3 regions of the Xanthobacter sp. 91 genome follow, and region 1 is predicted to be linked to each of the others. Evidence: predicted binding sites of a transcription regulator. Region 1 holds the regulator's gene; each other region holds the start of a gene.
The links. The regulator PhoB, encoded in region 1, activates phosphate uptake and scavenging genes when phosphate is short. The targets are predictions, from matches to a motif close to TGTCATNNANCTGTCAT.

Region 1 (7,130 bases):
CTCGGCAAGATCACCAAGTGGAACGACAAGGCCATCGCCGACCTGAACCCCGGCGTGACCCTGCCCTCGAACGCCATCGTCCCGGTCTATCGTTCGGATAGCTCGGGCACGACCGCGATCTTCACCTCCTACCTGTCGGCTGTGAGCCCGGACTGGAAGTCCAAGGTCGGCTCGGCGACCTCGGTCCAGTGGCCCACCGGCGCCGGCGCCAAGGGTAACGAGGGCGTCACCGGCACCGTCAAGAACACCAAGGGCGGCATCGGCTACGTCGAGTTCATCTACGCCGCCGCCAACAAGCTGGTCGTGACCCAGCTGCAGAACAAGGCCGGCAAGTTCGTCACCCCCGAGGTCGCCGGCTTCCAGGCCGCCGCCGCCTCCGCCGACTGGAAGGGCGCCAAGGACTTCGCCGCTTCCATGATCGACGCCCCGGCCCCCGAGGCCTGGCCGATCGTCTCCCCCACCTACATCCTGCTGCCGAAGAACCCGACCAACGTCGAGGCTTCGCGCGAAGTGATGAAGTTCTTCGAGTGGGCCTACACCAAGGAAGGCGCCGACATCGCCGAAGGCCTGCACTACATCCCGCTGCCCGCGGCGGTGGTCGAGCAGGTGAAGGCCGCCTTCAAGGCCGAAGTGAAGGGTCCGGACGGCAAGCCCGTCCTCTGATCTGAAGAAGATCGCGCCGCTCTCGCAGGAGGGCGGCGCTTTTCCATCAGGCGACAGGTCCGGTAGCGCACACGCATCGACAAGCCGGGGCAGGGGATAAAATGGACGCGACGGTGGACGGCATGCGGTCTGGCTCGGCAGAGCCCATCAGCAAGGCCAAGGGCACGGGACGGATCGCCGATCCGATCTTCGTCACCCTCCTGTGGGCGAGCGGCATCTTCGTCCTCATCCTGCTCGGCCTCATCATCGCCGAGCTGTTCAAGGGCGGCCTGCCGGCGCTCCAGCACTTCGGGCTCGACTTCATCTGGTCGTCCGCCTGGAACCCGGTCACCGAGAATTTCGGCGCCCTGGTCATGATCTACGGCACGCTGTTCTCCGCCATCATCGCGGTGATCGTGGCGCTGCCGCTCTCCTTCGGCATCGCCTTCTTCCTCACCGAGATCGCGCCCCAGCCGCTGAAGCGGCCCGTCGGCGTCGCGGTGCAGCTTCTGGCCGCCGTGCCCTCCATCATCTACGGCATGTGGGGCTTCTTCGTCGTCGTCCCGCTGATCGCCGCCTACGTGCAGCCCCCGCTGATCGACCTGTTCGGCGACCTGCCGGTTATCGGCGCGCTGTTCGCCGGCCCGCCGCTCGGCTCGGGCATGCTCACCGCCGGCCTCATCCTCGCGGTGATGATCCTGCCCTTCATCACCGCCATGTTCGTGGAGACGCTGGAAAGCGTGCCGCCCATGCTGAAGGAATCGGCCTACGGCATCGGCGCCACCACCTACGAGGTCTACAAGAACGTCTCGGTGCCCTACGGCAAGACCGCCATGGTGGGCGCCATCATGCTCGGCCTCGGCCGCGCGCTGGGCGAGACCATGGCCGTGACCTTCGTCATCGGCAACGCGACGCGCCTGTCCGCCTCCCTGTTCGCGCCGGGCGCGACCATCGCCTCCACCATCGCCAACGAATTCCCCGAGGCCCCGATCGGGTCGCTGAAGCTCACCTCGCTGCTGCAGCTCGGCTTCATCCTGTTCGTGATCTCCTTCATCGTCCTTGCACTGTCCCGGGCGCTCGTGCGCTCGCGGCTCGACTGACCGGGAGCTTCAGAACCATGGCTTCCCTCGCCGCGCGCCGCGCCACCGACCGGGCCGTCAAGGCCATCTCCACCGGCTTTGCCGTCTTCGCCCTGTTCCTTCTCGGCTGGATCCTCTGGACCCTGCTCTCGCGCGGCCTGCCCGCGCTGGGATTGAACGTCTTCACCCAGGTCACCAAGCCGCCGGGCCAGGGCGGCGGCCTGCTGAATGCCATCGTCGGCTCGCTGATCCAGATCGGCATCGCCATGGCCATCGGCGGCCCCATCGGCATCTTCTGCGGCACCTTCCTCGCCGAGAACGGCAAGGGCACCAAGGTCGGCGCCGCCGCCCGCTTCGTGAACGACATCCTGCTGTCGGCACCGTCCATCCTGGTGGGCCTGTTCATCTACACCCTGCTGGTGGTGCCGCTCGGCGGCTTTTCCGGCTGGGCGGGCTCCATCGCCCTGGCGATCCTGGTGATCCCGGTCATCGTGCGCACCACCGAGGACATGCTGAACCTCGTGCCCGTCGGCCTGCGCGAAGCCGCCTTCGCGCTCGGCGCGCCGCAGTGGAAGGTGGTGATGTTCATCACCTGGCGCGCGGCCCGCGCCGGCATCGTCACCGGCGTGCTGCTGGCCATCGCCCGCGCCGCCGGCGAGACCGCGCCGCTGCTGTTCACCTCGCTCGGCAACAACGCCATGTCGACCGACCTGTCGAAGCCGATGGCGAGCCTGCCCATCGCCATCTACCAGTTCGCCGGCAGCCCGTTCGACGACTGGGTCTCGCTCGCCTGGGCCGGCGCACTGCTCATCACCGTGGGCGTGCTGGTGCTCAACGTGGCGTCCCGCCTCTTCCTGGCGCGGAGCCACTAGCTCCCGCCGCCGCCCTTTCCATTTCCTCCGAAGCAAGGCCAAGGCCCAAGCGAGGACAAAATGACTTCAGCCGTCGATCCCACCTTCAATCTCGCCTCCGCCGTGGGTGCCAAGCCGGACGCGCCGCCGGCCCCCGCCAAGATCAAGGTGGAGAACCTGCAGTTCTACTACGGCAGCAACCATGCGCTGCGGAACATCAACTTCGAGGTTCCCGAGAAGCGCGTGACCGCCATGATCGGCCCGTCGGGCTGCGGCAAGTCCACGCTGCTGCGCGTGTTCAACCGCATGTTCGACCTCTACCCCGGCCAGCGCGCCGAGGGCTCGGTGTTGTTCGACGGCGTGAACATCGTCGGCAAGGAGCTCGACCCCACCATCGTGCGCACCCGCATCGGCATGGTGTTCCAGAAGCCCACGCCGTTCCCCATGTCGATCTATGACAACATCGCGTTCGGCGTGAAGCTGCACGAGAAGCTCTCCAAGGCACAGATGGACGAGCGCGTGGAATGGTGCCTGCGCAAGGCCGCCATCTGGGACGAGACCAAGGACCGCCTGCACACCTCGGCGCTCGGCATGTCTGGCGGCCAGCAGCAGCGCCTGTGCATCGCCCGCACCATCGCGGTGAAGCCGGAAGTGATCCTGCTCGACGAGCCCACCTCGGCCCTCGACCCGATCTCCACCTCAAAGATCGAGGACCTGATCGACGAGCTGAAGCAGGAATTCACCATCGTCATCGTCACCCACAACATGCAGCAGGCCGCGCGCTGCGCCGACATGACCGCCTTCTTCTATCTGGGCGAGCTGATCGAGATGGCGCCTTCCGACGTGATCTTCACCAATCCGAAGGAGATCAAGACGCGCGACTACATCACCGGCCGCTTCGGCTGACGGATTGAAGGATCACTGAGATGCCGGATCATATCGTCGCCTCCTTCGATCAGGAGTTGAAGGAAATCGGCCGCAAGGTCGTCGAGATGGGCGGGCAGGCCGAGCGCCTGGTCGCCGACAGCGTCACCTCGCTCATCCGCCGCGACAGCGCCCTCGCCCAGAAGGTGGTGCTGCTCGACGCGACCGTGGATCAGGTGCAGCGCGAGATCGAGGACCGGGCCATCCTGGTCATCGCCAAGCGCCAGCCTGTGGCCATCGACCTCAGAGAGATCGTCGCGTCCATCCGCATCGCCAACGACCTCGAGCGCATCGGCGACCTCGCCAAGAACGTGGGCAAGCGCGTCATCGCCATCGAGGGCGAGTATCACCCGGCGAAGCTGGTGCGCGGGGTGGAGCACATCTCCGACCTCGTGCTCGAGCAGCTCAAGGAAGTGCTCGACGCCTACGCCGCCCGCAACGAGGCGAAGGCGCTGGAAGTGTGGGGCCGCGACGGCGCCATCGACACCATGTACACGTCCCTGTTCCGCGAACTCCTCACCTACATGATGGAAGACCCGCGCAACATCTCCGTGTGCACGCACCTTCTGTTCTGCGCCAAGAACATCGAGCGCATCGGCGACCACGCGACCAACATCGCCGAAATCGTCTACTACATGGTGACGGGCCAGAACCTGCCGGAGAGCCGCCCCAAGGCGGACGCCTCCAGCGACACCACCCTGCCCTTCCCGGGCCGCACCACCACCGTTCAGAGCTGATCCACCAGACCTGAAGACGGGGCGGAGAGCCCCGATAGTGACGGATAGACCAAAGTGCCGGCGCGTATTCTGATCGTCGAGGACGAAGAGCCGTTGACCCTCCTGCTCCGCTACAATCTGGAGTCGGAGGGTTACGGGGTCGAGAGCGTGGGACGCGGCGACGAGGCCGAGACCCGGCTGCGCGAGAGCGTGCCGGATCTCATCATCCTCGACTGGATGCTGCCCGGCCTCTCCGGCATCGAACTGTGCCGGCGCCTGCGCACCAGGCCGGAGACCGAGCGCCTGCCCGTCATCATGCTCACCGCCCGCGGCGAGGAGACCGAGCGGGTGCGCGGCCTCGCCACCGGCGCGGACGACTATGTGGTGAAGCCCTTCTCGGTGCCCGAGCTGCTCGCCCGCGTGCGCGCCCTGCTGCGCCGGGCCAAGCCCGAGCACGTCGCCACCCTGCTGCGGGCTGGCGACATCGAGCTCGACCGCGAGACCCATCGGGTCCACCGCGCCGGTCGCGAGATCCACCTCGGCCCCACCGAGTTCCGCCTGCTGGAATTCCTGATGCAGAGCCCCGGCCGCGTCTTCTCCCGCGAGCAGCTGCTCGACGGCGTGTGGGGCCAGGACGTCTATATCGACGAGCGCACGGTGGACGTGCATGTGGGCCGCCTGCGCAAGGCCATCAACCGCGGCCGCCAGTCCGACCCCATCCGCACCGTGCGCGGCGCCGGCTATTCCTTCAACGAGATGTTCGCCCGCGCGCACTGAGCGTTGCTTCGCTGAGGCGGAGAGCGGGCTTTTGGGGCGTTGCGCCTCAGCATTAAAAGGCACCGTCATGGCCGGGCTTGTCCCGGCCATCCACGTCGTGCCGCTGGCGCTACTGCCCGAAATCTATTCCCAGCCGAACCGCGTGGATGCCCGGGACAAGCCCGGGCATGACGGCGGGATTCGAAAGGCGGCCACCGAAAGAAGCGGCGGCGACCTTAACCGAAACGCCCCCCTCACCCCGTCCGGACCCCCAAAAGCCCAAGCGCCTGCTTGGCCGCGCGCTCGCCGGAGAGCCAGGCGCCGCCGACCGTGCCCCAGAGCGTCTCGTGGGTGTGCTCACCGGCGAAGACCAGCCGGCCGCCCACCGTCTCGGTGAAGGCACGGCGCATGTTGCCGAAACCCGGCAAAGCGCAGGAGAAGGCGCCCAGCGCCCACGGCTCCTTGCTCCAGCGGGTGGCGAACACCTTTCCGACGCGCGCGGCGGTGTCGGCGCCGAACTCATGCGTCAGCGCCGCCTTCACGAAGGACGCCGCTGCCTCGGGCGGACTGTCGGCGAGGCCGGCGGCCACGTCGCCCCCCACTTCAAGGCTATAGAGGTCTGTGCCGCCGATGCGGGCGCGCAGCGCATAGGCGCGCGGGCCGTCGGCGCGGAAATAGACCAGCTCGTCGGCGCCGAGATTGCCGGGATTGCGTGGCAGGCGGAAGCCGATGTGGTCGAAGGCACCCAGCGTGATCTTCTCCACCGCCGTGCGGTAGCGCTGCGGCAGCGACGGGCCGATGCGCAGCTTGCCCGCCGCGATGAGGCTCGGCGGCACGGCGACGATTACCGTGCGCCCGGTCACGCTGCCCTTGTTGGTCTGCACCGAGACGAGGCGCGGGCTGAGATCGATGGAGCGCGCCACCACCTCAAGCCGCACCGTCAGCGGCCGGGCGAGCTGCGCCACCAGCGTGCCCACGCCCTGCCGGCAGATGTCTTCGCTCTCGCGCTCGTCGAAGCGGGAGACGTCCACGGTGGAGACCTGGTCCAGTTCCTTGGCGCAGTTGAACGGGCCGAGGACGAAGCGGGCGCTCGGGCCCCAGGGTCCGAGATCCGGCAAGGCGCGGGAGGCGGCCATGTCGCGGTTGGCATCGCCGGCGGCGACGATGGCCCGCTCACCCCGGCGGACCGTGGCAATGAAATCCTCATAGTCGGTATCACCCGCCTCGCGCCCGCCCACATAGAGCCGGCCGCCATCCGGCGCGCGATAGATGTCGAGCCCTTCGGCCCGGCCGAAGGCGGCCATGGGGCGCGCCGCCGGCATGTTGAGCCGCGCCGCGCCGAGGTCGAGCGGGACGCCGAACTGGGTGGTGTCCGTCACCGTGCGGCCGCCCACCTGCTTGCCGGCCTCCAGCAGCACATAGCTGCGCCCGGCCTCGGCGATGCGCCGCGCGGCGGCGATGCCGGCCGCGCCCGCGCCGATGATGACGACGTCTGCGTCAGTCTGCTGGCCGAGCGCGCGCGAGGTGGCAAGGCTCATGCCCACGAGCGGCGTGGCCGCCAGGGCAACACCACGGGCGAGCAGCGCGCGGCGGGAAAGAGGGGGGCGATCGGGTTCGGTCACGGCCGGAACGCTACCATGGGGCGTGCAACGGGGCGAGAGGGCGGACCGCCCCGCGGGTAAATGCGCGACACCACGCACTTTCCCGCCGGATCGCCCCCAACCTTCGCAAAATTGTAAGCCGGCATGTGGATAAAGGGGCGCGTGGCCGGCGCGGCTTCGCTCGCGCTCGGGACATGTCGGGGGAGACCCATGAAGGATCCGGTTCAGAAGACCATCGGCTACAGGCTCACCCACACGGCGCGCCTGCAGAAGGCGCTGTCGGCCCGTCTCCTCGCCGGCCTCGGGCTGTTCCCGGGACAGGAATCCGTGCTGAAGCTTTTGTGCGAGGCGGACGGCCGCACCATGGGCGACCTTGCATCCGCGCTGCGGGTGCGCCCGCCCACGGCCTCCAAGACCATCGCCCGCCTCACCACCCAGGGGCTCGTCGAGCGCCGCGCCACCGATGGCGACGGCCGGCTCGTGCGGGTCTTCCTCACAGATGCGGGGCGCGAGCGCGGCGCCTCCATCGATCATGTGTGGGACCAGCTGGAGGCCGAGATG
Region 2 (7,130 bases), 660 kb from region 1:
CATTCCTCTTCCGCCGCGTCGAGGGCCGCCTGCGTCTCCGCCAGCGCCGCCGAGGCCTTGTCGAAGCGCGCCGGGTCGCGGGCATAGAGCGCAGGGTCGGCGATTTCGGCGGCGAGCTTCTCCAGCTTGGCGCGCAGGTCGTCCATGGTCTTGGGCAGCGTCTTCAGCGCGTGCTGTTCATGGAAGGAGAGCCGTCGCTTCGCCGCGGCTGCGGCGCCGCTAGCTCCCTTGCCGGCGTCCGGCTTCGGCTCGCCCCCCTTTGCCTTCGACGCGGGCGCGCCCTTGTCCCGTGCCTCCACACCGCGGCCGCGCTGGGACAGCATGTCCGAATAGCCGCCGGCATATTCGCGGAACATCCCGTCCCCCTCCGCCATGATGACGCTGGAGACGGTACGGTCCAGGAAGTCACGATCGTGGCTGACAAGGATGACGGTGCCGGGATAGTCGGCCACCATCTCCTGCAGAAGATCGAGGGTTTCGAGGTCGAGGTCGTTGGTGGGCTCGTCCAGCACCAGCACGTTGGAGGGCAGCGCCAGCGCCCGCGCCAGCATCAGCCGGCCGCGCTCGCCGCCGGAGAGCACCGAGAGCGGCGCGTTGGCCTGCTCGGGGGTGAAGAGGAAGTCCTTCAGATAGCCCATCACATGCTTGGGCACGCCGCCCACCTGCACCTGGTCCGAGCCGCCGCCGGTCAACGCATCGCGCAGGGTGGTGCCGGGGTCGAGCGCGGCGCGCTTCTGGTCGAGGCTGGCGACTTCCAGATTGGTGCCGAGCTTCACCGTGCCCGAATCGGGGGCAAGCTCGCCGGTGAGCAGCTTGATGAGCGTGGTCTTGCCGGCGCCGTTGGGGCCGATGATGCCGATGCGGTCGCCACGCAGGACGCGGGTGGAGAAATCCTTCACCACCTCCCGCGCGCCGAAGGCCTTGGCGATGTGCTTCGCCTCGATGACGAGCTTGCCGGACGCCTCCGCCTCGCTCACCGCCAGCTTGACGTTGCCGACCGCGCGGCGCTCATCGCGGCGGTCCTTGCGCATGGAATGCAGCAGGCCCAGCCGGCGCACATTGCGCTTGCGACGGGCGGTGACGCCGTAGCGCAGCCAGTCCAGCTCCGCGACGATCTTGCGGTCGAGCTTGTGGCGCTCGGTCTCTTCCTGTTCCAGCACCTCGTCGCGCCAGGCTTCGAACGCGCCGAAGCCCTGCTCCAGCCGCCGGGTCTGGCCGCGGTCGAGCCAGACGGTGGCGCGCGAGAGGGTTTCGAGGAAGCGCCGGTCATGGCTGATGAGCACCATGGCCGACTTCAGCCCCTTCAGCTCGCTTTCCAGCCATTCGATGGCCGGCAGATCGAGATGGTTGGTGGGCTCGTCCAGCATCAGCACGTCCGGCTCCGGCGCGATCACGCGCGCCAGAGCGGCCCGGCGGGCCTCGCCGCCGGAGAGGTGAGCGGGGTCTTCCTGTCCTGTCAGGCCCAGCTCGGTGAGGAGATATTGGGCGCGATAGGCATCGTCGCCCGGTCCGAGACCGGCTTCCACATAGGCGAGCGTCGTCGCATAGCCGGAAAAGTCCGGCTCCTGCGGCAGGTAGCGCACGGTGGTTCCGGGCTGGAAGAAGCGCGTACCGGAGTCCGGCTCGATGAGCCCCGCCGCCACCTTCAGCAGCGTGGACTTGCCCGAGCCGTTGCGACCGACAAGGCACACCCGCTCGCCCGCCGACACGGAAAGCTCCGCGCCGTCGAGCAGAGGGGTGGCGCCGAAGCGCAGATGGATGTCCTGGAGGAGAACGAGCGGAGGAGCCATGGGGCCGGATTAAAGCCCTTGGGTCCGGAACGCAAAGGCCGTTCGCGCGGAACGCCGCTTTGCGCCGCCCGTCTCACAGGACAAAGAGATGTGCGCGGCGCCACACCTCACGCGGGCGACGCACACATCTCGCAAGCCATCAATGTACGGTGGAAGTCGGATTCAGCTTCGACATCTGGTCCTTGAGAACCAGCTTCTTGCGCTTCAGCTCTGCGACACGAAGAGGATCCGATGCGGGGCTATTCATTTCGCGGTTGAGCTCCTGCTCGATGGCCGCGTGACGCCGCTTCAGTTCCTGAAGGTGCGACTGGATGGACATTCTTAGCCACTCCCTGTCTGCAACACGACATCAGTCTGTCACGGAGCCGGCGAAGAGTCGACCGCCTTTCCGCCACCTCCGGCGACCTCCCATCTTGCGGCGCGGCATACCCGTGCCATAGTCATTCCAAATGGGGCGAGCGGGCGGCGGACCTGCGCGCCGGTGACAGGACCGGGCATGACGAGCGACGAGGAACGGGATCTCAAGGTCCACCTGGAACGCCTGAAGCAGGAGCATCGGGATCTCGATGCGGCGATCGAGGCGCTGACCAGCGTGTCGGGATCGGACATCCTGCAGATCCAGCGGCTCAAGAAGCGCAAGCTGCAGCTGAAGGACCGCATCGGCCAGATCGAGGACGAATTGTTCCCCGACATCATCGCCTGAGAGCGCGCGAGAACCGCGCGAGGCCGGCCCTCCTGAGGAGGGGTCCGGGGCGCGGAGGCCGGGCGTGCCCGGCATCCGTCAGTCGGTAAGAAGGATCAGAGCTGGGCGAGCAGCGCGGTGGCGCCGGAGGCGTCGGCCTTGGAGGGCACGTCCTCCACGTTGAGCGTCTTGACCACGCCGTCCTCGACCACCATCGAATAGCGCTTGGAGCGCACGCCGAGGCCGGCGGCCGAGCCGTCGAAGGTGAGGTCGAGTGCGGCCGCGAAGGACGCGTCAGGGTCCGCCAGGAATACGATCTTGCCGTCGGAACCGGAGGCCTTTTCCCAGGCGCCCATGACGAAGGGATCGTTCACCGACACCACGGCGATGGCATCCACGCCCTTCGCCTTGATGGCGTCGGCCTCATGCACATAGCCCGGCAGGTGGTTCTTGTGGCAGGTGGGGGTGAAGGCACCCGGCACCGCGAACAGCACCACCTTCTTGCCCTTGAAGATTTCGTCGGTGGTCTTCGGCACGGGGCCGTCCTCGGTGGGAACACGGAAGGTGGCGTTGGGCAGTTTGTCGCCGACCGAAATGGGCATCGTCTTCTCCACAGTCTTGGGCGTTTGCGCCCGCGCCGACAATACGGGCTTTTGACGGGGAGAAAAGCGCTGGCTGCGGGCCGGAGCGGCCCAGCTCAGCGTGGCGGCAGCTTCGGAACAGGCACCGTTGTCACGATCGCCTTCGTGCCGTCCACGAGCGTCAGGGTCAGCGGCGTGCCGGACGGATCGGTGCCGGCGGGTACGCCGTCGAGGGGCAGCTCGAACCGTCCGGTGCCGTCCGGCAGCATGGTCTTCTGCGGCAGTGGCAAGGCCCAGCGGTCCGGCCCCTCGGCGAACAGATCCGCCTTGGGATTCTGCGCCCTGACCTCGATCACGAGACGCGGCGGTTCGGCGCTCGCGTCCAGTTCGACCTTCTGCACCGAGGTCGGCTCGGCAACGCCCAGCGGACGTTCCACCGGCAGTGCCGCGCGGGCCGCCGAAATGCGGGACGCCTCGGCGCCCGCGTCGCCGCCAAGCGCGATGGAGAGGTCGGCGCGGGCGGGCATGCACAGGGCCTCGCACACGGCGAAATCGAACGCGAGGGCGAGCCGCGCCGGCTTGTCCTTGTCCTTCAGCTCCACCTTCAGGGGGAACAGGACCGCCCCCTTGTAGCCGATGGAAAAGCCCCCGCCCCCGTCAGCGAAGCGCTTGGGCGCGGGCCATTCCATCTCCACCCGGGCGATGTTCTCCGAACCGCTCCAGTCCAGCGTCGGCGGCACGCCACTGTCGCCGGGATAGCGCCAGTAGGTCTTCCAGCCGGGGGCGAGCTTCAGCTCGATGCCCGCATCCGCCGTCGTGCCGGAGACGGCACCCGCCATCAGGACCACATCCGCGCCCGGCACCTTCACCGGAGGCGCGCTCGCAGCCCATGCGGCCGGCGAGAGAGCGGCAAGCATGGCGCCGGCGAGAAGTGCGCGGGCGAACACGCCACGAGACGACAACAGGAAGGCGGGCCGGACCGCCGGCCAAGCGCCCAGGGCGCGCTGAGGGGTCGATGTCATGGGCCTAGCGGGTACCCGCTCGCGGCTTCGCCGCAAAGCCCTTCCGCTCACCAATCGCGTGCACAAGCGTGTGACCCGCCGCGGAACTCGCAGCCTTGCGACGAGGCTTCGCGGCGACCTGCGATGCAATCCGCATTTCCAAGACGCCCGAACGGCGGTACCCTTTCTCCATGACTGCGAGCCAGAACCATACGATCGAAGGCGGAGGGTCGGGTTTCCTCGATGGGCAGATGCTCATCGCCATGCCGACCATGCGCGACGAGCAGTTCGCCCGCACCCTCGTCTACATGTGCGCCCACTCTCCGGAAGGAGCCATGGGCATCGTGGTGAACCAGCCGGCGAGCCACATCGACTTCACCGACCTCCTCGTGCAGCTGGATGTGGTTCCCGCCGCCGAGCGCATCCTGCTGCCGAAAAGCGCCGGCACCGTCAAAGTGCTGCGCGGCGGACCGGTGGAGACGGGACGCGGTTTCGTGCTGCATTCGGCGGATTATTTCGTCGAGAATTCCACGCTGACCATCGATGACGGCATCTGCCTCACCGCCACGCTGGATATCCTGAAGGCCATCGCCGGCGGGCGCGGACCGCGCAGCGCGGTGCTGGCACTGGGCTATGCCGGCTGGGCGCCGGGCCAGCTCGAGACGGAGATCCAGGCCAACGGCTGGCTGAACTGCCCGGCCGACCCGGACCTCATCTTCGGCGCTGGGGTGGAGACGAAATACGATAGTGCCCTGCGCAAGCTCGGCATCGTGCCCGGCATGCTCTCCAGCGACGCCGGCCACGCCTGAGCGTCGCTTCTCTCAGGCGCCGCGCGGGCTTGGGATGTTGCTTCGCTCAGGCGCCGTAAGGCGGCGAAAGACTCAGTAGCTGTCGCCCCAGCGACGCGGGCGGTAGAAGGTGTGCACGCCGATCTTGTCCAGCTTGCGCATCTCCCGCACCCAGCTCGGATGCACCCAGTAGGCGTGATAGTGGGTCGCGCGGCCGATGGAGGCGAGCCACAGCTTTCCGTCCAGCATCTCGGCGGCGATTTCCTTGGCCTGCACCCACATGTCCGGCTCGCGCACCACGTCCGGCACATCGTCGCAGGCGAAGGTGAACTGGCAGGCAAGGTGCCTGTGGGCGTTCTGGTAGACCGCGCCGCACACATCCGCGGGGTAGTAGCCGGAGAACACACGGTTCACGATGACCTGCGCCACCGCGATCTGGCCGCGCTTGGGCTCGCCGCGGCTTTCGAAATAGATGGCTTCCGCCAGGCACTTCTGGGCCCGCGCCAGCTTCTCGCCGCCGAGCTCCAGCCGCTGCGCGGGCGAGGGCCAGATGCCGTCGCTGGGCGGTGTCTCCAGCTCCACGGTGCTGTCCGGTGAGACCAGGGTCGCCTCGCCCTCGGCGTGCGGCGCCGGATGAGGCACATAGCCGTGCTCGGCGAGGGCGGCATACTGGAAGGCAAGGGCCGGAAACAGCACCGGATCGCGGCTGAACACCGCCACCGGGTCCTGATGCGGCATCGGGCCGACGAGCGTGGTGCCGCCGCCGAACTCCCCGAGAGCCTCCTCCGGCGCGTCCTCGCGCGCCAGCGTCTCGGCCGCACGGCGGGCCTGCTCCAGACCGGCGGGAACGTCCTCCGCTGCGGCAACGCGTGCGGCGTCCTGAATCAGCGGCAGTTCCAGAAGGATGTCGAGGGCCAATTCCAGATAGGCGCCCGACAGGTCGAGGTGGCGCGGCGGCTCGACCGTCTCGCGATCCGAGAGCACCAGCGGCGGGGGAAAGGCGAAGGCGTCGTCATCCGTCGTATCGGAGGAAGACTGGGTGGAAGACGCGAGGGCGGGCGAGACGAGGTCCGACGGCTCCGGCCCGGTGCCGATCTCGTCCCGCGTCCCATTCAGCACCGGCTGGCCCGCGATTGCGGCAACCGCGGCAGCGCGCGCACTGTCTTCAGAGACCGGCGCGAGGGAGGCGGTGACGATGGTGCCGGGTGCGACAACACGGCGCGCCGGCTTCACGACCTCGGCGATGGCCTCCTTCGGAATCTCCGGCAGGCCGGTACCGACCGGCTGCGGCAGATCGAGCGTGGCGAGCTTCAGCGCCCGCGCGGAGCCCGGCCAGAGGCCGAGACCTGAACCCGATGCCACGCCTTTCGGCGCCCGGCCCGAGACGTCGTCAGCCCCCGCCCCGCAAGGCGTTGCGACGATGAAGGCGGTGGCGACGAGAAGCGGCGATAAAGCCCGACCGGCCCTCGGCCATCGATCCCGACAAATTCCCATACGCCAGCCCTTGCCGAGACTTCATGTCCCCAATAGGGCGCCGGACCGTTGCCGGCCGGCGACACGCAAGAGCATTGTCCGATCAGTCTTGCCTGGAGGTTAATTTCAGCGCCAGCTCCGCTTCGCGGGCGAACGGGCCCTGCCCCCGCAGCTGGAATTTGCGCGCCCGCGCAAGGCCATGGGTGCCGAAGCGGACACGCACCGCCTCCTCCACCCACTTGTCCTCCTGCGTCGCGCGCTGGGCTGCGCGCCGGTCTCCCGCGTCGAGAAACGCGCCGTGCGCCGCGACCGCCGCCTCGAACAAGTCGAGCCCCTCCCCGGTCGCCGCCGACAGGCGGATCACAGGAACCGTCCACCCGGCGGAGGCGGAGCCCGCCAGCGACAGCGCTCCCGCCACCTCGGAGGCGGCGCGGCGGGCGACCTCGGTCATGTCGGCCTTGGTGACGACGATGATGTCGGGCAGTTCCATCACGCCCGCCTTCATGAACTGAAGGCTGTCGCCCGACGCCGGCTGGATGCACAGCACCACCGTGTCGGCGACAAGGGAGATGTCGGCCTCCGACTGGCCGACGCCCACGGTCTCGACGATCACCAGATCATAGACCGCGCGCAGCAGCACGACGGCGGCGACCGAATCATCCGAAAGCCCGCCGAGCCGGTCGCGCGCCGCCATGGAGCGCACGAACACGCCGCGGTCGTCGGGATCGGTCTTCATCCGGGCCCGGTCGCCGAGCAGTGCGCCACCCGTGCGCCGCGACGAGGGGTCCACCGCGAGCACGGCCACGGTGCGCCCG
Region 3 (7,130 bases), 1.6 Mb from region 1:
CAGCGACCCCACGTCGCCGGCGCGTCGCGGTGCCGCGTTTGCCCGGCTTCCGCGCATGCCCGTGCCGATCCATTCCGGGATGGAGGGGACCTCCGTGCGCATCCAGGCCCGCTTCTGGGTGGGCGCACTGCTGCTCACCGCCTTCGTCCTGTGGCTGCTTTCCGGCATCCTCCTGCCGTTCGTGGCGGGCATCGTGCTCGCCTACTTCCTCAATCCGGTGGTCGCGCGCCTCGAGCGCATCGGCGTCGCCCGCGCCCTCTCCGCCCTCGTGGTGGTGGGGATCATGCTGCTGCTGGTGATGCTGTTCTTCCTGCTGGCGCTGCCCATCCTGTCGTCCCAGCTGTTCGAATTCATCCAGCGCCTGCCGTCCTACGTGACGCGCCTGCAGGGCCTTCTGACCGAAGAGAACCGGGAATGGCTGAGCGGCATCGTCGGCGACCGGCTGCCGGATATGCAGCGCTCCATCTCCGACCTGATGACCCAGGGGGTCAGCCATGTGCTGAGCCTGCTCTCGTCGGTCTGGTCCGGCGGGCAGGCGCTGATCTCGCTGTTCGCGCTGCTGGTGGTGACGCCGGTGGTTGTGTTCTACATCTTATGCGACTGGAACGAGATGGTCGGGCTGGTGGATCGGCTGGTGCCCGTGCCGCACCGCCCGGTGGTGCGGAGCCTCGCCCTAGCCATGGACAGCGCGGTGGCCGGCTTCGTGCGCGGCCAGGCTATGGTCTGCCTGCTGCTCGGCGGATTCTATGCCGTCTCCCTCTCCATGGTGGGGCTGAACTTCGGCCTGCTGATCGGCATCGTGTCCGGGGTCATCACCTTCATCCCCTATGTCGGCTCGCTGACCGGCTTCGTGCTGGCCATGGGCGTCGCCATCGTCCAGTTCTTCCCGGACTGGAGCATGATCGGCACCGTGCTCGCCATCTTCGTCGCCGGCCAGACCATCGAGGGCTATGTGCTCTCTCCGAAACTGGTGGGCGACAGCATCGGCGTGCATCCGGTGTGGCTGATGTTCGCCCTGTTCGCCTTCGGCTACCTGTTCGGCTTCGTCGGCCTGCTGCTGGCTGTGCCGCTGACGGCGGTGGCGGGCGTTCTGGTGCACTTCGCCATCGCCCGCTACATGCAATCCTCGCTCTACCAGGGCGCGGCGGACGATGATCCTCCGGCAGAGACCCGCTGACCCGATGCCCCGCCCCCCGGCAGAACCGCCGCGCCAGCTTGCCCTCGACCTGCCGAACCAGCCGGCGCTGCGCCGCGACGACTTCCTCGCCGCGCCCGGCAACGCGGCGGCGCTCGCCTTGATCGACGCCTTTCCCGACTGGCCGTCGCGTGTCGCCTGCCTCGTCGGCCCGGAAGGCGCGGGCAAGAGCCACCTCGCCGCCATCTTCGCCGAGCGGTCGGGCGCCCTGACGATGGCCGCCCGCGACCTCGTGCGCGAGGCGGTGCCGGCGGCCCTTGCCCGCGACGCGCTCGTCCTGGAGGACCTCGACCCGGCGACCTTCAGCGAGCCGGCCCTGTTCCACCTGCTCAATCTCGCCCGCGAGCAGCAGGCCTATCTCCTGATGACGGCGCGTACGCCGCCCTCCGGCTTCCCCCTCGCCACAGCCGACCTCGCCTCCCGGCTGCGCGCCATCCCGGTGTTCGAGATCGCCCCGGCGGACGATTCCCTGCTGGCGGCCGTGCTGGTGAAGCTGTTCACCGACCGCCAGCTCGCGGTGGACGAGGCGACCGTGCAATATCTGTTGCTGCGCATCCCGCGCTCGGTGGCGGGGGCCCAACGCATCGTCGAGGCGCTCGATCAGGCCGCGCTGGCCGCCCGGCGGCCGGTGACCCGCGCGCTGGCAGCCCAGGTGCTGGCGGCCGGCGATCTGGCGGACGAGGCCTCCGCCGGGACCGATCCGGACGCGGACGATTGAGGAACGCGCAAGGCCGGCGCAATGTCATAGAGTGGTCATGCAAGCCGGCCATGGTCCGGCCGGTTTCCGCCAATGAGGCATGAGGGAGCGACGGGAGCGAATGGGCATGAACGAGGCTGTGGCTCTCTCCGACACCGAAATCGTCTCCGAAGTGGAAAGCCCGCTCGCGCAGTCGCCGCAGCGGTTCATCAATCGCGAGATTTCCTGGCTCGGCTTCAACCGCCGCGTGCTGGAGGAAGCGGAGAACCGCAATCATCCCCTGCTGGAGCAGTTGCGCTTCCTCTCCATCTCCGCCAACAACCTCGATGAATTCTTCATGGTCCGCGTCGCCGGCCTGAAGGAGCAGGTGCGCGAGGGCGTGCAGACCCAGAGCCCGGATGGCCTCACCCCTTCCGAGCAGCTCACCACCATCCTCGCCGCCGCCGCACAGCTGATCTCCGACCAGCAGGCGCGCTGGCGCGAGCTGAGGCGCGACCTTGCCGCCGCCGGCATCGTGCTGGTGGATGGCGGGGATGGGACGCCCGAGGACATGGAGGTGCTGGAGCGGCACTTCCTCAACCACGTCTTCCCGGTCCTGACCCCGCTCGCCATCGATCCGGCCCACCCCTTCCCGTTCATTCCCAATCTGGGCTTCTCGCTGGCCCTCCAGCTGGTGCGCCAGTCGGACGGGCGGGGCATGAACGCGCTCATCCGCATCCCCGCCAAGGTCGACCGCTTCATCCGCCTGCCGGATCAGGGTACCGGCACGCTGCGCTTCATGACGCTCGAGCAGATGATCGGCCTGTTCATCGCGCGCCTCTTCCCCGGCTATGCGGTGAAGGGACAAGGCGTGTTCCGGGTCATCCGCGACAGCGACCTCGAAATCGAGGAAGAGGCCGAAGACCTCGTCCGCCTGTTCGAAACCGCCCTCAAGCAGCGCCGCTACGGCGAGGTGATCCGCATGGAGGCCGACGCCGCCATGCCGGAGGAGCTGCGCAATTTCGTCGCCCGCGAACTCGGCGTGAACGACGACGAGATTTTCGTGGTGGACGGCGTGCAGGCGCTGAACGAGTTTTCACAGCTCGTCTCGGTGGACCGGCCGGACCTGAAATTCCAGGCCTACAACGCCCGATTTCCCGAGCGTATCCGCGACCACGGCGGAGACTGCTTTCTCGCTATTCGCGAGAAAGACATTCTGGTTCACCACCCTTATGAATCCTTTGACGTGGTGGTTCAGTTTCTGCGTCAGGCCGCCCGCGACCCCAACGTCGTCGCCATCAAGCAGACCCTCTACCGCACCTCCTCCGACAGCCCCATCGTGAAGGCGCTGGCCGAGGCGGCCGAGGCCGGCAAGTCGGTGACCGCGCTGGTGGAGCTGAAGGCGCGCTTCGACGAGGAAGCCAACATCCGCTGGGCCCGCGACCTGGAGCGCGCCGGCGTGCAGGTGGTGTTCGGCTTCATCGAGCTGAAGACCCACGGCAAGCTCTCCATGGCGGTGCGCCGGGAAGGCTCCCAGCTCGCCACCTACGTGCATGTGGGCACCGGCAACTACCACCCCATTACCGCGCGTATCTATACCGATCTCTCCTTCTTCACCGCCGACCCGGTAATCGCCCAGGACGTGGCGCGCATCTTCAACTTCATCACCGGCTATGCGACGCCGGGTGAACTCGACGCCATGGCCGTGTCGCCCTCCTTCCTCAAGCCGCGGCTGATGAAGCACATCGCGGACGAGATCGAATTTGCCCGGGCGGGCCGTCCGGCGGCCATCTGGCTGAAGTGCAATTCGCTGGTGGACCCCGAGATCATCGACGCGCTCTATGCCGCCAGCGCCGCCGGCGTTCAGGTGGATTGCGTCATCCGCGGCATCTGCTGCCTTCGGCCCGGCATCCCCGGGCTTTCCGAGAACATCCGGGTGAAATCCATCGTCGGGCGCTTCCTGGAGCACTCGCGCATCTACTGCTTCGGCGGCGGCCACGGCCTGCCGAGCCCGAACGCCATCGTCTACATCTCCTCGGCGGACCTGATGCCGCGCAACCTCGACCGCCGCGTCGAGACCCTGTGCCCCATCACCAACCCGACCGTGCACGAGCAGGTGCTCGACCAGATCATGGTTGCGAACCTTATCGACAACCAGCAGAGCTGGCGCGTCTTGCCGGATGGCTCGTCGGAACGCATAGTCCCGGCGCCGGGCGAGGAGCCGTTCAACGCCCATCAGTATTTCATGACAAATCCGAGCTTGTCCGGACGTGGAAAGTCTCTCAAGGATTCTTCGCCGCGCAGCCTCTTCGTCCGCCGCGGAGGCGGGCGCTGAGTTGACGCATGCCCCCGGCCGGCTGTCCCAGGGGGCGCCGGTTGCCGTCATCGACATCGGCTCCAACTCGGTGCGCCTCGTGGTGTACGAGGGGCTCAACCGTGCCCTGACGCCGGTCTTCAACGAGAAAGCCCTGTGCGGGCTCGGCCGGGAGGTCCTCTCCACTGGCCGGCTCCCGCAGGATGCGGTCGATCGCGCCTTCGCTGCGCTGAAGCGGTTTCGTGCGCTTTGCGACGCGATGCAGGTGGGCGAGGTCCATGCCCTCGCCACCGCCGCCGCGCGCGACGCACAGAACGGTCCCGCCTTCATCGCCGAGTGCGAGGCCATCTGCGGCACCCGCATCGAGCTGCTCACCGGCAAGCGCGAGGCGGAACTTGCGGCCTATGGCATCGTCGCCGGCGTCCATGCGCCGGACGGCATCGTCGGCGACCTGGGCGGCGGCTCGCTGGAGTTGGTGGACGTGAAGGCCGGCAGCGTCGGCACGGGCGTGACCCTGCCTCTGGGCGGCCTCGCCTTGCAGGACCGCTCCTCGCGCTCGACACGCAAGGCGGAGAAGATCGTCCGCGACACCATCCCCGAGGCGCAGGTTCTGGAAGGCCTCGCCGGCCGTACCTTCTATGCGGTGGGCGGCACCTGGCGGGCGCTGGCGCGCCTGCACATGTTCACCAAGGGCTATCCGCTGCATGTGATGCACGGCTACGTGATACCGGCCCGCGAGGCGCTGGACTTCACTCGCATCGTCCATCGCGCCGATACCGAGGCGCTGGCCCATATCGACGTGATCTCCGACGCGCGCCGCCCGCTTTTGGCCTATGGCGCGCTGGTGCTGGAGAACATCGTGCGGCAGGGCCGTCCGTCCGAGGTGGTGATCTCGGCGCTCGGCGTGCGCGAGGGCCTGCTCTATTCGCTGCTGCCGGAAGCCGAGCGCGCCGGCGACCCGCTGCTCATCGCCGCCGCGGAGATGAACGTCCTGCGCTCCCGCTCGCCGCTGCACGGCGAGGAGCTGGTGGCCTGGACCGACGGCTTCTTCGCTTCGGCGCCCGTGCTGGAAGAAGCGGAGGAGGAGCGCCGGCTGCGCCGCGCCGCCTGCCTGCTGGCGGATGTGGGCTGGCGCGCCCATCCCGACTATCGCGGCGAGCAGAGCCTCAACATGATCGCCCATGCCGCCTTCGCCGGCATCGATCATCCGGGCCGGGCCTATGTGGCGCTGTCGGTCTATTTCCGCCACGTGGGCCTCGGGGCTGACGAAAGCGACACCCGCATCCTGGAGCTTGTCACCACCGGAATGCTGGACCGCGCCCGCATCCTCGGCGCGGCCATGCGGGTGGCCTATGTGCTGTCCGCCGCCATGCCCGGCATCCTGCCCCGCATGCCGCTGAAGGTGCGCGGCGACCAACTGGCCCTGAGCGTGCCGAAACAGCTGGTGCCGCTCATCAACGAGCGGGTGCAGAACCGCCTGCGCCAGCTCGCCCGCCTCATCGGCCGCGAGCCGGCGCTGGAGCAGTATGAGGAGGGCGCGGCGGACTGATCCGCCGTCCCCACCCGGCCCCGCCCCCCTGCCCGGTCACGAAAAGGTTGCCCGTGTCCCCGCTTCGCCGCACGGATTTCTGCCTGAATTGGCCGGCAGTCTTTCAGTCATGAAACAGCTCGTGAACATCTTCGGCGGCATCGCCGGCCTTGTAGTGGCGGGTCTCGTCGGCCTCGCCCTCTTCACGCTCGTGGGCGGCCTAATCCTGGTGGCAGGCATCGTCATCACCGCCCTGGTCATTGGCGGCGGCGTCTATGCCCTCGTCACTGGGCGCGCACCCGGCATGAAGCGCGACGGCGGCTTCTCCTTCCGGGTCATCGACCTGCGCGAGACGCGCACCTACGGGACGCCGGACGAGAGTGGCATGATCGACGTGACCCCGCCCAAGGACCCTCGCCGCAACGTCTGATCACTCGCCATTGCGGGGGAGTTCAGCCGGCTGACTGGTGATATGGTCTGCTCCCTTTGAAGCGGGAGCGGGCTTGGGACATGCACGGGGCGATCGGTTCGGGCGCGGTTCTGGCGGTGGTCGCAACCTGCGTCGTGCTGGCGATGCTGACGGTTGTCACCCATGCGATCACGCTGACGGTCATCCGTCGGCGCCTCACGCACCGCATCAGAGGGAAGGTCTACGTCGACCACGTCTTCGTCGAGGCCGCGATCATCAGCGCGACGGTACTCAGCCTCAGCCTCGTGCATCTCGCCGAAGTCTGCATCTGGGCCGCCGCCTATGTGCTGCTCGACGCAATCGGCGACCCGCGGGATGCCATCTATTATTCCCTGTCCACCTACACCACGCTCGGCCCTGACGGCGTGACCATCGCCAAGGCGTTCAGGGCCGTGGCCGGTTTCGAATCGCTCATCGGTCCGATGATGGTGGCGTGGTCCACGGCCTTCCTGGTGGAATTCGTGGTCCGCATGCGCGGGGGCAACACCGGCACGGGCTGAGCCGCGCCGGTGCGAGTCCCAGGCCGCTTCAGACGCTGGTCGGGTAGTTCGGGCTCTCGCGGGTGATCGTCACGTCGTGCACGTGGCTCTCGCGCAGGCCGGCCGAGGAGATGCGCACGAAGCGGGCGCGCTCGCGGAACTCCTTCAGGTTGCTGCCGCCCACATAGCCCATGGCCGCCCGAAGGCCGCCGGCGAGCTGGTGGAGCACGGCACCCACCGGGCCCTTGTAGGCCACCTGGCCCTCGATACCTTCCGGCACCAGCTTCAGGGTGTCGCGCACCTCGGCCTGGAAGTAGCGGTCGGCCGAGCCGCGGGCCATGGCGCCCACCGAGCCCATGCCGCGGTACGACTTGTACGAGCGACCCTGGAACAGGAACACCTCGCCGGGGCTCTCATCGGTGCCGGCCAGCAGCGAGCCCACCATGGCGGCGGACGCACCGGCCGCCAG

Region 2: a site for PhoB is predicted at 2,135-2,151, ahead of A37E_RS0112715 (DUF465 domain-containing protein). Genes of this name have one in related genera too.
Region 3: a site for PhoB is predicted at 1,936-1,952, ahead of A37E_RS0102350 (RNA degradosome polyphosphate kinase). Genes of this name have one in related genera too.

Annotation. Positions count from the first base shown of each region.
Region 1 covers NZ_JNIB01000001.1:2,021,675-2,028,804, reverse strand. The annotation lists gene pstS (phosphate ABC transporter substrate-binding protein PstS) at 1-663, shown strand, start outside; gene pstC (phosphate ABC transporter permease subunit PstC) at 765-1,742, shown strand; gene pstA (phosphate ABC transporter permease PstA) at 1,760-2,593, shown strand; gene pstB (phosphate ABC transporter ATP-binding protein PstB) at 2,654-3,478, shown strand; gene phoU (phosphate signaling complex protein PhoU) at 3,499-4,233, shown strand; gene phoB (phosphate regulon transcriptional regulator PhoB) at 4,288-4,989, shown strand; gene A37E_RS0109625 (FAD-dependent oxidoreductase) at 5,223-6,590, opposite strand; gene A37E_RS0109620 (MarR family transcriptional regulator) at 6,780-7,130, shown strand, end outside.
Region 2 covers NZ_JNIB01000001.1:2,679,081-2,686,210, reverse strand. The annotation lists gene A37E_RS0112720 (ATP-binding cassette domain-containing protein) at 1-1,790, opposite strand, end outside; gene A37E_RS0112715 (DUF465 domain-containing protein) at 1,930-2,109, opposite strand; gene A37E_RS0112710 (DUF465 domain-containing protein) at 2,287-2,493, shown strand; gene A37E_RS0112705 (peroxiredoxin) at 2,589-3,074, opposite strand; gene A37E_RS0112700 (protein-disulfide reductase DsbD domain-containing protein) at 3,170-4,075, opposite strand; gene A37E_RS0112695 (YqgE/AlgH family protein) at 4,246-4,863, shown strand; gene A37E_RS27410 (cell wall hydrolase) at 4,936-6,204, opposite strand; gene meaB (methylmalonyl Co-A mutase-associated GTPase MeaB) at 6,419-7,130, opposite strand, start outside.
Region 3 covers NZ_JNIB01000001.1:453,601-460,730, forward strand. The annotation lists gene A37E_RS0102340 (AI-2E family transporter) at 95-1,177, shown strand; gene A37E_RS0102345 (chromosomal replication initiator protein DnaA) at 1,182-1,913, shown strand; gene A37E_RS0102350 (RNA degradosome polyphosphate kinase) at 2,020-4,206, shown strand; gene ppx (exopolyphosphatase) at 4,208-5,734, shown strand; gene A37E_RS0102360 (hypothetical protein) at 5,844-6,143, shown strand; gene A37E_RS0102365 (ion channel) at 6,224-6,682, shown strand; gene guaB (IMP dehydrogenase) at 6,711-7,130, opposite strand, start outside.